4 regions of the Kitasatospora sp. NPDC127060 genome follow, and region 3 is predicted to be linked to each of the others. Evidence: riboswitches for the same ligand, from Rfam matches in the RefSeq annotation. Region 3 holds a riboswitch; each other region holds the start of a gene.
What was found. A riboswitch is a leader RNA that binds a small molecule or an ion and turns the genes downstream of it on or off. The one in region 3 is predicted to bind cyclic di-AMP.
Positions count from the first base shown of each region.

Region 1: it holds a riboswitch for cyclic di-AMP, as region 3 does, so the genes downstream of both, ACFWIS_RS31575 (peptidoglycan DD-metalloendopeptidase family protein) here and ACFWIS_RS24595 (NlpC/P60 family protein) in region 3, are expected to answer to the same signal.
Region 2: it holds a riboswitch for cyclic di-AMP, as region 3 does, so the genes downstream of both, ACFWIS_RS18730 (transglycosylase family protein) here and ACFWIS_RS24595 (NlpC/P60 family protein) in region 3, are expected to answer to the same signal.
Region 4: it holds a riboswitch for cyclic di-AMP, as region 3 does, so the genes downstream of both, ACFWIS_RS23265 (M23 family metallopeptidase) here and ACFWIS_RS24595 (NlpC/P60 family protein) in region 3, are expected to answer to the same signal.

Region 1 covers NZ_JBHXEG010000075.1:35,961-39,317, reverse strand. The annotation lists gene ACFWIS_RS31580 (DUF2470 domain-containing protein) at 1-299, shown strand, start outside; gene ACFWIS_RS31575 (peptidoglycan DD-metalloendopeptidase family protein) at 588-1,583, opposite strand; cyclic di-AMP (ydaO/yuaA leader) riboswitch at 1,586-1,771, opposite strand; gene ACFWIS_RS31570 (MFS transporter) at 2,084-3,357, shown strand, end outside.
Region 2 covers NZ_JBHXEG010000030.1:75,101-78,457, forward strand. The annotation lists gene ACFWIS_RS18725 (cytochrome P450) at 287-1,615, shown strand; cyclic di-AMP (ydaO/yuaA leader) riboswitch at 1,826-1,995, shown strand; gene ACFWIS_RS18730 (transglycosylase family protein) at 1,997-2,758, shown strand; gene eno (phosphopyruvate hydratase) at 3,024-3,357, shown strand, end outside.
Region 3 covers NZ_JBHXEG010000048.1:26,495-29,851, reverse strand. The annotation lists gene ACFWIS_RS24595 (NlpC/P60 family protein) at 1-1,052, opposite strand, end outside; cyclic di-AMP (ydaO/yuaA leader) riboswitch at 1,063-1,217, opposite strand; gene ACFWIS_RS24590 (NlpC/P60 family protein) at 1,554-2,588, opposite strand; gene ACFWIS_RS24585 (NYN domain-containing protein) at 2,790-3,357, opposite strand, start outside.
Region 4 covers NZ_JBHXEG010000044.1:16,589-19,945, reverse strand. The annotation lists gene ACFWIS_RS23280 (TetR/AcrR family transcriptional regulator) at 1-64, opposite strand, end outside; gene ACFWIS_RS23275 (alpha/beta fold hydrolase) at 111-935, opposite strand; gene ACFWIS_RS23270 (YiaA/YiaB family inner membrane protein) at 1,041-1,331, opposite strand; cyclic di-AMP (ydaO/yuaA leader) riboswitch at 1,528-1,686, shown strand; gene ACFWIS_RS23265 (M23 family metallopeptidase) at 1,699-2,532, shown strand; gene ACFWIS_RS23260 (hypothetical protein) at 2,583-3,357, opposite strand, start outside.

The DNA.
Region 1 (3,357 bases), on a different contig from region 3:
CCCCCGACCCGCTGGCCCGGCACGAGGCCGCCCTGCTCACCCACCTGGCCGACGACCACGCCGACGCCCTCGACCTGCTCACCCGCCTGCTCGACCCGGCCCTGCTCACCCACCGGCCGGACGTCCGCCCGCTCGCCCTGGACCGCCACGGCCTGGTGCTGCGCCTGGACCACTCGCACGGCCACCGCGACGTCCGTCTGGTCTTCCCCGAACCCGCCGACGACACCGAGGACTTCGGCCACCGGATGCACCAGCTGCTCGGCGCCGCCGAGCACGGCCTGCCCGTCCACCGGAACTGACCCACCGAAACCGAACGGCTCGCGGAATCGGAGATCACCCCGGGAGTCACGGGAGTTGACGCGCCGTTCGACACCTCGCGCACCGCGAGGCCCCGGGAAACGGCGGTGGCCGGCCCGGCCGCACGAGAGCTGTCTCGTACGGCCGGACCGGCCGTGGGCGTGTCCCGCGCCCAGGTCCACTGGTGCGGCGATCACCCGGTCGAGCGGTCACCCGACATGACCATCCCGGGCGGTCGATTCGCCCCGCATCAGCGGTGGTTCACAGTCCTGCGGAAGGGAGCAGGCGGGTCAGAGCGCGACGCCGTGCGCCCGCAGGTAGGCGACCGGGTCGATGTCCGAGCCGTACTCCGGACCGGTGCGGATCTCGAAGTGCAGGTGCGGGCCGGTCACATTGCCGGTCGCGCCGGAGAGGCCGAGCTGCTGGCCGGTGGTGACGGTCTGACCGATCGACACGCCGATCGAGGACAGGTGCGCGTACTGGGCGTACTTGCCGTCGGCGAGCTTGATCTCGACCTCGTTGCCGTAGGCGCCGCCGTTGCCGGCCTTCACCACGACACCGTTGGCGACGGCGCGCAGCGGGGTGCCGGTGGAGGCGACGAAGTCCTGGCCGGTGTGGTGGCCGGAGGCCCACATCGAGCCGGCCACGCCGTAGGCCTCGCCCAGCACCGGGTTGGCCAGCGGGGCGACGTAGCCGGAGGTGGCGGCGACCGGGGCGGCGGTGACGGCCTGGGCCGGGGCGGCGGTCTGCACCTGGGTCTGCAGCTGGGCACCCGGCTTGGCGGCCTCGGTCCGGACCTGCGGCTGGGTGTCCGCGGCGGCGGAGGCGTCCTGGGAGGCCGGAGCGGCCGGCTTGGCGGGCTTCGCCGGAGCGGCGGGCTTCGCAGCGTCAGCGGCCTGGCCGGCCTGACCGGCGAGGGCCAGCTGCTGGCCCGGGAAGATCAGGTTCGGGTTGGCGCCGACGACCGAGCGGTTCTGCTCGTACAGCGCGTGCCAGCCGCCGTCGACGTGCTTGGCGTCGGCGATCTTCGAGAGGGTGTCGCCGCTGACGACGCGGTAGCTCTCCTGACCGGCGGCCGAGGCGCCGGCCACCGAAGCGCCGGTGGCCGAGGCGGCCGGAGCGGCCTCGTGCGAGGCGGCCGAAGCGGTGGCGGCGGCCGGGGCGGTGTGCGCCTGGGCGCTCATCGCGGTCACGAGCGGCAGGACGAACGAGGCGCCGGTGACGGCGGTGGCGATGCCGATGCGGGCGGCACGGGGCAGGGCGATACGACGAGCCTGTGCAGGCATGGAATTTTCCTCTCCGACGCCTGCGAGGTGAGCTGTCGGGTTCGGGCTGGAGTTGCCCGGCCGCGCATGCGCGGCTTCACCCCAAGCCGGTCCTGGTCGTCCGCGCGCTGAAGAGGCGCGAACTCCGGTCCGGCGACTTACCTGTGGGTCCCCCGCTCCTGCCGTACAGAGTTCGGTTCGAGCCACCGGGCAGCGGCAGGACTCGGCGTTCCACCCGGTGGATCCGTCCGGGCTGGCCGGGCGGTCGCTGAACTAAAACTCATCCGTTCAGGTGAAGCAATGTCGATCTCTTGAATCCGCAACCACCCCCACCGCCATGGTCACCCTCCGAATGATCCCGCACACCGTGCGTGCACAATCCATTCACCCGGCGCCACTGATCCACCACCCTGCGCCGACCACCCCACCGCCACGCGACCGTTCGATCACGCACCGCCACCGACCGACACACCACCCGGTGACCCTTGTCACGTACACCCCGTCGGACCAGGATCTGCCCCGTGACCACCTCTCAAGCAGGCACTCTGCGCCTGGGCACCGCGCAGGGCCGCTGGGTTCTCCTGGCAACGGTGCTCGGCTCCAGCATGGCGATGCTCGACGGCACCGTGGTGAACGTCGCCCTGCCCCGGATCGGCGCCGACCTCGGCGCCTCCCTCGCCTCGCTGCAATGGACCCTGAACGCCTATCTGCTCACCCTGGCGGGCCTGATCCTGCTCGGCGGCGCCCTCGGCGACCGCTACGGCCGGCGCCGGGTCTTCCTGATCGGCGTGGTCTGGTTCGCCGCCGCGTCCGCGGCCTGCGCCGCCGCCCCGACCATCCACGTACTGATCGTCGGCCGCGCCGTCCAGGGCATCGGCGGGGCTCTGCTCACCCCGGGCTCGCTCGCCATGCTCCAGGCCGTCTTCCACCCGGACGACCGCTCGGCGGCGGTGGGTCTGTGGTCCGGCCTGGGCGGGGTGTCGGCCGCCGTCGGCCCCTTCCTCGGCGGCTGGCTGGTGGACGGCCCCGGCTGGCGCTGGATCTTCCTGCTGAACCTGCCGCTGGCCGCCGCCGTCATCGCGGTGACCTCCCGTTACGTCCCGGAGAGCCGGGACGAGTCGGCGGTCGGCCGCTTCGACGTACCCGGCGCGCTGCTCGCCGCGCTCGCCCTCGGCGCGATCACCTACGCGCTCACCGCCGCCGGGGAGGGCCTGTCCCCCGCCGTCTGGGTCACCGGGGCGATCGGCCTGCTGCTGGGCGCCGCCTTCGTTGCCGTCGAGCGGCGCACCCCCGAACCGATGCTGCCGCTCGGGCTGTTCTCCTCCCGGCTGTTCACCGCCGTGAACCTGGTCACCCTCTGCGTCTACGCGGCGTTCAGCGGGGTGTTCTTCCTCCTGGTCGTGCAGCTGCAGATCGTCTCGGGCTTCTCCCCGCTGGTCTCCGGCCTCGCGCTGGTGCCGATCACCGTGCTGATGCTGACCCTGTCCGCGCGGGCCGGCCGCCTCGGCAAGCGGATCGGCCCGCGCATCCCGCTCACCGTCGGCCCGCTGCTGTGCGCGGCCGGGGTGCTGCTGATGCTGCGCACCGGCCCGGACTCCTCCTACTGGGCGGACGTGCTGCCCGCGGTGGCGGTGATGGGATCCGGGATGACCCTGCTGGTCGCGCCGCTGACCGCGACCGTGCTGGCCGCCGTCGAGGTGCGGCACGCCGGCATCGCCAGCGGCGTCAACAACGCCGCCGCCCGCGCGGCCGGGCTGCTCGCGGTGGCGGCGCTGCCCGCGCTGGCCGGGCTGAG
Region 2 (3,357 bases), on a different contig from region 3:
CACGCGTACTGCGGAGGATCGTAGGCACGTCCTGACCCTCCGCAACAGGGATTACCCCGCAGGTGACCAGGCTCACGCCTGCCACCGGGCCAAGAGCTGTCCAAGGGCTGTCCACCGACCGTCCACGGGCCGTCCACGGAGTGTTGGCGCACCGCTCGCGCGCCGCTCACCAGCCCCTCGCGCACCGCTCGCCCGCCGCTCGCCGGCGACGGACGAACCGGTGACTTCCCGGTGGCCGCCCAGGCGCCCGTCCGGCCCGGTCCGGTCCAGCGGTTACGGTCGACGCATGCCAGCTCAGCCCGAGGGCCCCCGGCCCGCCGCCCAGCCCGAACCGCAGCCCGCCCCGGAGCTCTTCACCTGGGAGTTCGCCGCCGACCCGTACCCCGCCTACGCCTGGCTGCGCGAGCACGCCCCGGTTCGCCGCACCACCCTGCCGAGCGGCGTGGAGGCCTGGCTGGTGACCAGGTACGCGGACGCCCGGCAGGCGCTGGCGGACAGCCGGCTGTCGAAGAACCCGGCGCACCACAGCGAGCAGGCGCACCGCACCGGCCGGGTGGGCATCCCGGGGGAGCGGCAGGCGGACCTGATGACCCACCTGCTGAACATCGACCCGCCGGACCACACCCGGCTGCGCCGCCTGGTGTCGAAGGCGTTCACCCCGCGCCGGGTGGCCGAGTTCGAGCCGCGGGTGCAGCAGTTGACCGACCGGCTGATCGACGGCTTCGCCCGGCGCGGATCGGCGGACCTGATCCACGAGTTCGCCTTCCCGCTCCCCATCTACGCGATCTGCGACATGCTGGGCGTGCCGGCCGAGGACCAGGACGACTTCCGGGACTGGGCCGGGATGATGCTGCGACACACGAAGCCGGGCCAAGGCGGCGGCCAACGCGGCGGTGTGGGGCGGGCGGTGAGGCGGATGCGGGCGTACCTGCTGGAGCTGATCCACCGCAAGCGGGCGGACCTCGGCGACGACCTGATCTCCGGTCTGATCCGGGCGAGCGACCACGGCGAGCACCTCACCGAGAACGAGGCCGCCGCGATGGCGTTCATCCTCCTCTTCGCGGGCTTCGAGACCACCGTCAACCTGATCGGCAACGGCACCTACGCGCTGCTGCGCAATCCGGAGCAGCGGCGCCTGCTGCAGGAGTCGGTGGCCCGGGGGGAGACCGGGCTGCTGGAGACCGGGATCGAGGAACTCCTGCGCTACGACGGGCCGGTGGAGCTGGCGACCTGGCGCTTCGCGACCCGGCCGCTGACCATCGGCGGGGTGGACATCCCGGTCGGCGACCCGGTGCTGGTGGTGCTGGCGGCGGCGGACCGCGACCCGGCCCGGTTCGCCGACGAGAACACCCTCGACCTGGCCCGGAGCGACAATCCCCACCTGGGCTTCGGGCACGGCATCCACTACTGCATCGGCGCCCCGCTGGCCCGGCTGGAGGGTCGGGCCGCGCTGGCCACGCTGCTCTCCCGGCTGCCCGATCTGCGGCTGGCCGAGAATCCGGAGGACCTGCGCTGGCGGGGTGGCCTGATCATGCGTGGATTGCGCGAACTTCCGGTCGAATTCAGTCCGGAAGCCCGCTCCCCGCACGCCCGTCCTGAGGCCCCGACACGCTGACGTGACGTCGTCGAACGGGCTCCAGCTGCGGTGTGAACGAGCATCAAACCGGACAAAGCCCCGCTGTTGGTAGGCGATCGAGCACGCGCCGTAATTCTTGTGTGATGTCGGTGATATGAGCTTGTGATCGGTCTGAGGATCTGTCTAGTCTCCCTGGAGTTCGCAGCTGCGGACCCCGTGCGCGGAACGCCGAATCCTGCCCGCCGCGCGACGGGAAACCGACCAGACCCTGGGCAGGGGCGGGGGACCCAGGTTTGTTGCCGTCTCCCCACGGCTTGGGGTGAAGCCGCCCGAGCGGAATCGTTTCCGTCGACGGCGGCCGGGCCACCTCCCGGTCCGAACCCGACAGCTCACCTCGCAGGCGTGCGGAGAGGGACCTTCATGCTGTTCGTTGGAACTGGCCGTCATCGTCGTCGCACCCAGACCGAGAAGGCCATCGCCGTCGCCGGTGTGGCCGGCGTCGGACTCGCGCTGCCGCTCCTCACCGCCACCGGAGCCTCCGCCGCCCCGGCCTCCGTCTGGGACTCCGTCGCCCAGTGCGAGAGCGGCGGCAACTGGAGCATCAACACCGGCAACGGCTTCTCCGGCGGCCTGCAGTTCACCCCCAGCACCTGGAAGGCGTACGGCGGCACCGCGTACGCGGCGCAGGCCAACCAGGCCAGCCGGGCGCAGCAGATCTCGGTCGCCGAGAAGGTGCTCGCCTCGCAGGGCCCGGGTGCCTGGCCGGTCTGCTCCGTCAAGGCCGGCCTGAGCAAGGGCGGCGCCCCGGCGGCCGTGGACACCTCCTCGGACGCCAAGCCGCAGTCCGCGCCGAAGCAGAAGGCCCAGCCGCAGGCCGCGAAGCCCGCCGCGAAGCCCGTCCAGCAGTACGCCCCGAAGCACGCCGCGCCGAAGCAGGCCGAGCGGCCCGCCGAGCAGCCGGTGCAGCAGTACACGCCGAAGCACGCCGCCCCGCGCGCCGCCCAGGCCCCGTCCGCCCAGACCGGCCACGACTACACCGTCCGCTCCGGCGACACGCTGTCGACGATCGCCGACGCCCAGGGCGTGTCCGGCGGCTGGCAGGCGCTGTACGACGGCAACCGCGGCACGGTCGGCGGCGACCCGAACCTGATCCTGCCCGGCCAGGTGCTGCACCTCGGCTGAGCCGTTCCGCACGGCTCCGGAAGCCGAACGGAGGAGGGGGCCGCGCCCGGCGGTCCCCTTCGTCCGCGTTCGTCCGTGATGGTGGGACAAGTCGGGTCGGGCAGGTGAACTACCGGTGGGTAGCGGGGCCACACGCTGAGACGGAGTCGAGGTCGACGTGGCCCCGGGAGCCCGGGCGGTTAGGCTCTGGTCGTAACGACTCCGCAATCCTCCGGCCGACCGGCACCACCGTCAGCCGGACCCTGCTTCCGCAAGGAGATGCTTCGTGCCGTCCATCGATGTCGTCGTAGCCCGCGAAATCCTCGACTCCCGCGGCAACCCCACGGTCGAGGTCGAGGTCGGCCTCGACGACGGCAGCACGGGTCGTGCCGCTGTTCCGTCGGGCGCCTCGACCGGCGCCTTCGAGGCGCTGGAGCTGCGCGACGGTGACAAGAACCGCTACTTCGGCAAGGGCGTGGAGAAGGCCGTCCTGGCCGTCATCGAGCAGATCGGCCCGGAGCTGGTCGGCTACGACGCCACCGAGCAGCGCCTGATCGACCAGGCCATGCTCGACCTGGACGCCACCCCGGACAAGTCCTCGCTCGGCGCCAACGCCATCC
Region 3 (3,357 bases):
TTGGGCGCGTGCAGCACCTGGCCGTTGCCCGCGTAGATGCCGACGTGGTGGGCGTCGCCGTAGAAGATCAGCATGTCACCGGGCTGGGCCTGGGAGATGTCCGAGCCGATCCGGGTGCCGGCGCCGGCCTGCTCCTGAGAGGTGCGCGGCAGCGACACACCGGCCTGGTTGAACGCCCAGACCATCAGGCCGGAGCAGTCGAAGGAGCCGGGGCCGGTGGCGCCCCAGACGTACGGGCTGCCGACCTTGGTGGCGGCGGCGGCCAGCGCGGCCGCGCCGTGCGAGCTGCCCGGGGCGACCTTGACCGGCGCGGCCGCGGCGCCCGAGCCGAGGTCGCTGCGGCTGCTGTCGCGCGAGGCGCGGTCGGCCGGCTGGGCGGCCTTCGCGGCGGCGTCCGCCTTGGCCTTGGCGTCGGCGGCGGCCTTGTCCTCGGCCGCCTTGAGCGCCTGGCGCTCCTGCTCGGTCAGCGTGTTGAGCAGGTCCTGGGCGGCCTTCAGCTTGTTCTGGACCTCGTCCTTGGAGGCCTTCAGCTGCGTGGTGGTGGCTTCCAGCTCGCCGAGCTTGCCCTGGGCCTCGGTGCGGTCCTGGTCCAGCTTGCGCTGCTGGTCCTGGAGCTGCTTCAGCTGGTTCTTCTGGGTGCTGCCGGCCTGGTTGAGCGCACCGGCCTGGTTCAGGAAGTTGTCCGGGCTGGAGGAGAGCATCAGCTGGACGGTCGGGGATATCCCACCGTTGCGGTACTGCTCGCCCGCGATCTCGGCGAGGCCGCCCTGCAGATCGGTCACCTGAGCCTGCTGCCGGGCCACCTGGTCCTGCATGCCGGAGACCTGCTTCTCCAGCTCCTGCTGCTTCTCCTGGGCGGCGTTGTACTTCTCGGTCGCCTGCTCGGCCTGCTCGTTGAGCTGGTCGACCTGCTCCTTGACCTGGTCCTTGGTCGGCTGCGGGTCGGCGTGCGCGCCGGTCTGCGCGGAGAGCGCGACGGCGGCGGCGGCGAAACCGGTCAGGATCGAGACACGAGCGCGACTGGCGGGCTTGGGACGACGATGGGACGCCACGAAGGCGGACTCCTTCTTCCTACATCCGCCTACCGGGTGAGCTGACGGGTTCGGGCCGGAAGCATGCCCTACGGCGCCTCACCGGCCTCACCTGCGGCCGACCTGGCGCCGATTCACCCCGGAGGAACGTGGTTCCCCGGCTCCGCTCCGCAGCGCCCCCGACTACTGGGCTCCCCTGTCGGGCAGTCGCTTCGACCTGCCCCGCTGTTTCGCGAACTCGACGGTAACCACCGCCGCCACCCAGGCTGGGTGATCGACAGTGCGGTGGTTCGAGGCACGACCCTAGTAACTGAACCGTGATCCGTTCAAATCCTTGTCAGAAAAAAGACGGAAGATTACCCATGTTCTTTTGTGAAAATGACTGATGGTGATCGCCGCCGCACGCAAAGCTGATCACCTCTCACCGATCGGCCATGAGGCAGGCAAACCCGAAGCGCCACCCCCGTCGGGAGGTGGCGCGGATCACAGGGCCGGAGCCGACCCTTCGGGCGTGTCGGCTCGTCAGATCCGGCGGATCGTGTTGATCGACATCGCGTCGGCCTTCATCACCTTCACCACGTCACCGGTGTGCGGCGCGTGGACCACCATGCCGTTGCCGATGTACATCGCGACGTGGTGCATGTCGCCGCCGTAGATCACCAGGTCCCCGGGCTGGGCGGTGGCCAGCGTCACGGCCGTCCCGATGTGGCCCTGCTCCTGCGAGGTGCGCGGCAGCGAGACGCCGGCCTGGCCGTACGCCCAGACCATCAGACCCGAGCAGTCGAAGGTGCTCGGCCCGGTGGCGCCCCACACGTACGGCGAACCCTGCTTGCTCATCGCCTTGGCGACGGCAACGGCCGCATAGCCGCTGGCCGGCGGAAGGCTGCTGAGGTCGACCCGGTCGGCGCCGCGCGAGGCGCGGTCGTCCTGCTGCTGCTGGGCCTTCAGCGCGGCGCGGTCGGCGGCGCTGAGCGAGTTCAGCAGGTCCTGGGCGGTCTTCAGCTTGGTGTTGACGTCCGTCTTGGCCTGGTTCAGGTCCTTGGTGGTGGAGTCCAGCGAGGCCAGCACGGCGGCCGCCTCGCTCTTCTCCTGGTCCAGCCGGCGCTGCTGGTCGAGCAGGCCCTTGAGCGCCTCGGTCTGGGTGGTGCTGGCCTGCTGGACGCTCGACGCCTTCTCCAGATAGCCCGACGGGTCGGAGGAGAGCATCAGCTGGACGGACGGGTCGATGCCGCCGGTGCGGTACTGCTCGCCGGCGACCTGGGCCAGGCCGGTCTGCAGCTGGCTCATCTGGTCCTGGCTGCGGGCCACCTGGTCCTGCAGCTGGTCGGCCTGCTTGCGGAGCTGGTCCGCGCGCTCCTTGGCGCCGTTGTACTTCTCCGCCGCCTGCTCCTGCTCCTGCTGGAGCTGGTCGATCTGCGCCTTGACGTCGCTGGTGTTCGGCTGCGGCGCGGCGTGTGCGGCCACCTGGGCGGAGAGGGCGACCGCGGTCGCAGCGGCCGCGGTGAGCACGGAGACCCGCGCGCGGCTCGGCTGCTTGGGACGGCGGTGGGAGGCCAAGAGACCCGCTCCTTCTTCCAACGGACTCACCTGTTCGGGTGAGATACCGGAAAATAGGTTTGACGCCAGACCCTAGTGAAGATCTACCCGTTTTGCCACTCCCCCGAAGGCGTGAACTCCGGTTCTCCCAGTGACTTCACCGGATCCGCACACTCACCCGACGACGGCGCTGACCTGCCGTCACGCCGCCCGGGCCGCAGGTCAGGGCCGGGCCAGCCGGTTCAGCAGCAGCACCGAGGCCACCGGGCGCGCGCCCGCCTTCCGCACGCCGTCCGCGACCTCCCGGTCGGTGGAGACCACCACCACCGGACGGCCCTGCGGCTCGGCCCGGACCAGACGGCGGATCAACTCGTCCGCGGTCTCGCCGGTCCGACTGAACCGTACCCGCACCCCGCGCGGTGGCGCCATGATGACCGGGACGTCCAGGTCCTGCCCGTCGAACACACAGGTGACCTCCGCCTGGGTGCGCTGGGCCAGCATCGCCAGCCCGCCCAGCAGCCGGATCCGCTGCTGCTCCAGCGGCAGCGTCGGGTACCCGGTCTTGGTCACGTTGTAGCCGTCCACCACCAGGTGCACCTGGGGGATCGCCAGCAGCTGGTCCAGCAGCGCCGGGTCGTCGTCGGCCAGGCCGCGCCGGGCCACGTCGTGCGGCGAGGCCGCCCCCGGCACCACCGCCTCCACCAGGTCCGCAGGGCGGATCTGGGAGACCGGCAGCGCCAGCTCGCGCTGCAGCCCCTGCGCCGACTGCAGCACGGTGTCCAGCAGCAGC
Region 4 (3,357 bases), on a different contig from region 3:
GGTCGTCGATGAGGGCGAGGGCGTGGTCGACGACCTGGTCGGGGGTCAGTCCTACGCGGGGCATGGCTTCGGGTTCTCCGTGCGGCGGTGGGGGCGGGGCAGGCGGGGGGTCAGGCGAGTTCGGCCAGGAAGGGCAGCAGGGCGTCGGCGACGGCCCGGGGGTTGTCGGCCATCGGGTAGTGCCCGGAGCCCTCGATCATGACCTTCCGCGCGCCGAGCTTCTCGGCCTGGAGTTCGGCGACGGCTTCCGGCTTCGGGAAGTCGGGGTCCTTGCTGCCCATCAGGACGAGGGCGGGGCAGCGGACGGCCGCGGTCCAGCCGATCGGCGCGGAGTCGCCGCCGACGTGGCCACGGGTGGCGGTCTTGCGGCCGGGGGTGCGCAGGGCGGCGACCAGTCCGTCCACGTAGCCGTCGAGGTCGGCGGGGCGGGGGCCGGGGAAGGCCATCTTGCGCAGGTAGAAGCCCCAGACCCCGGGCCACTGGACCATGGCGGCGCCCATCGCGACCATGACGCCCCGCATGAGGGCGTTGGTCCGGTGTTCGACGAAGGCGTCGATCAGGGCGATCCCGGCGACCCGCTGGGGGGCGTCCCCGGCAGCCTTGACGACGGTCGCGCCGGTGTAGGACTGGCCGACCAGGACGGCTCGTTCGATGCCGAGGTGGTCGAGCAGGGCGAGGACGTCGGTGGCGACGGCGGCCGGGCCGTAGTCGTCCCAGACGATGGAGGACTCGCCGAAGCCGCGCAGGTCCATGGTGATGACCCGGTGGCCGGCGGCGGCGAGCAGCGGGTGCAGGTGCCGGTAGGCGCGGCGGGAGTCGAGCATCCCGGGGAGCAGGACGACGGGGGTGCCGTCGCCCTGCCGGGTGTCGTCGTACGCGAGGCGGCCGCCGGGGACGTCGAGGTACTGGGTGCTCGGGGTGGTGGTGCCGGTCATGGTGGGCCTCCGCTGGCTCGCTCGGTGCTGGCGATTGCTTCCGATAGCCATAAAGCTAAGGCTAATAGCCTTAGCCGTCAAGGGCCCTTCCCGGATCCGCTCCGCTCAGACCCCCTCGACCCTGAACGGGTCGTGCTCGCTGAGCAGCTTCTCCAGGCGGGCCTGGTCGACCCGGGCGACGGTGTCCGAGGACTCCTGCCGGTCCCGGATCACCTTGGCGAGCGTGAAGGTCGAGGTGACGGTGTAGAGGAGGCCGATCCCGAGGAAGGCCCGGGTCCAGCCGCCGACGGGCAGGTAGGCGATCCCGGCGGCGAGGGCGGTGCCGGAGACGGCGAAGGAGAGGACGGCCTGGACGTAGTACGCGGCCGTGGTCCGTGACTGCATCGGTGCGTTCATGGCGCCAGGATGCGGCGGGGCGGACCGCTTGCACATGAGTAGGAGTACTCAGATGGGCCTGGCGAACGAAGGGCCGTTCGTTGACGACCGATCACCTGTTCCCCAGCCGTCCCGGACGGATGGCTTGGAATCAGGGCGTCCTAGGATTAACGTTTGATAACGCAGCGCGGTCGTCAACGCCGTACCCAGACGGCACCGTGCGCCGTCGCCTAATCCCACCGGCCGGCCTCCGGGCAGGTCAGGGAGCCGGGGAACCACGTTCCTTGGGGTGAATCGGCGGGGCCCCGGCCCGGCCGTAGGAGACCTTCCTGCTCCGAACCCGTCAGCTAACCCGGTAGGCGCGAAGGAAGGAAAGGAGCGCGCCTCCGTGGCGTCGACGCACACCCCGGCACACCCGGCCGGCCCCGCAGCCGGTACCCAGCTCCTCGACCACCCCGGCCCGGACGGCCCGGAGGCATTCGCCCCGGAGGCCGAGGCCAACCGCCACCGGATGCCGCGTCAGACCCGCGGAGCCTCCCCGCTGCTCGGCGTCACCGCCGTCGCCGCCACCCTGGGCGCCACCGGCTTCGCCTCCGCGACCCCGGCCGCCGCGCCCGCCGTCGAGGCCCCGGACGAGTCGCCGGTCGCCCTGGCCGCCGACCCCGGCCTCGCGCTCGCCGCCCGCATCCAGCAGCAGGCCGACAGCCAGCGCACCGCCGCCGAGGAGGGCGCCCGGCTGCAGGCCGCCCAGGAGGCCGAGGCCAAGGCCGCCGCCAAGGAGGCGGAGGCCAAGCGCGCCGCCGACGAGGCCGAGCGGGCCAAGGCCGCCGCCCTCACCCTGCCGGTGAAGGACTACAACCTCTCCGCCCACTACGGCCAGAGCGCCCGCTACTGGGCCCACCTGCACACCGGCCTGGACTTCGCCGCCGACACCGGCACCGCGGTCTTCGCGGTCGGCCAGGGCACCATCACCTCGGCCGGCTGGTCCGGTTCGTACGGCTACCGGATCGTCGAGACCCTGCCCGACGGCACCGAGATCTGGTACTGCCACCTCTCCTCGATCATCAAGGGCTCCGGCAAGGTGACCTCCGGCCAGCAGATCGGCAAGGTCGGCGCGACCGGCAACGTCACCGGCCCGCACCTGCACCTGGAGGTCCGCCCCGACGGCGGCGCCCCGGTCGACCCGGAGACCTGGCTCCAGCAGCGCGGCCTCACCCCGTAGCCACCGCCGAAGGCTCCGGACGCACCCGCGTCCGGAGCCTTCGCGGCAGCTCACTCCGGCGGCAGCTGCGCCAGGTACGCGTCGATCTCGGCCGGTCCCGGCTCCGGCGCGAGTTCGGGGAACTCCTCCACCAGCAGCCGCGGCAGCCCGGGCACCGTCCAGTCGCCGAGCAGGTCGAGCGCCACCTCGGCCGCGGCCGCCTCGAAGTCCTCGAAGTCTCCGGCCAGTTCGTCCGGCATCGGCCGCCCCAGCGCGTTCAGCTCGGCCAGGTTTCGGTAGCTGCGCCGCATCAGGCCCTGCTCCAGCAGCCGCCGGGCGCCGTCGGTGGCCATGCCGACCGACAGCACCCGGCCCGGCCCCCAGCCCTGCTCGTCCGGTTCGTCCAGCCAGCCGGTCGGCGTCAGTGCCTCGTACCCGGCGAGCCGCTCCTCCTCGCCCAGCCCGGCGAAGCCGGCCAGCCAGCCCCGGACGGCCGCCGGGTCCGCGACGTCCACCCCGTGGGCGTGCAGCAGCACCGCGTACAGCCGGGGCCAGGTCACCAGGTCGGCGCGGCGCAGCAGCCCGACGGCGACCTCGCCCTGCCACTCGGCCTCGGCGTGCAGCCGCTCCTGGCGCTTGGCGTTGAGCCGCTTCGCCGCCCGCTGGTGGTCGACCAGCAGCCGGACGGCTTCGCCGTAGGCGAACGGGTCCTGTTCCGGGTCGGGTTGGACGTAGAGGTGGAGCCGTTCGTACAGCAGGTGCTCCACCGCGTCGGAGGTCAGTTCGGGCCAGCCGTCGTGCATCCTGCCCTCGCCCAGCTCCAGCAGCGCCAGCACCGTGCGCAGC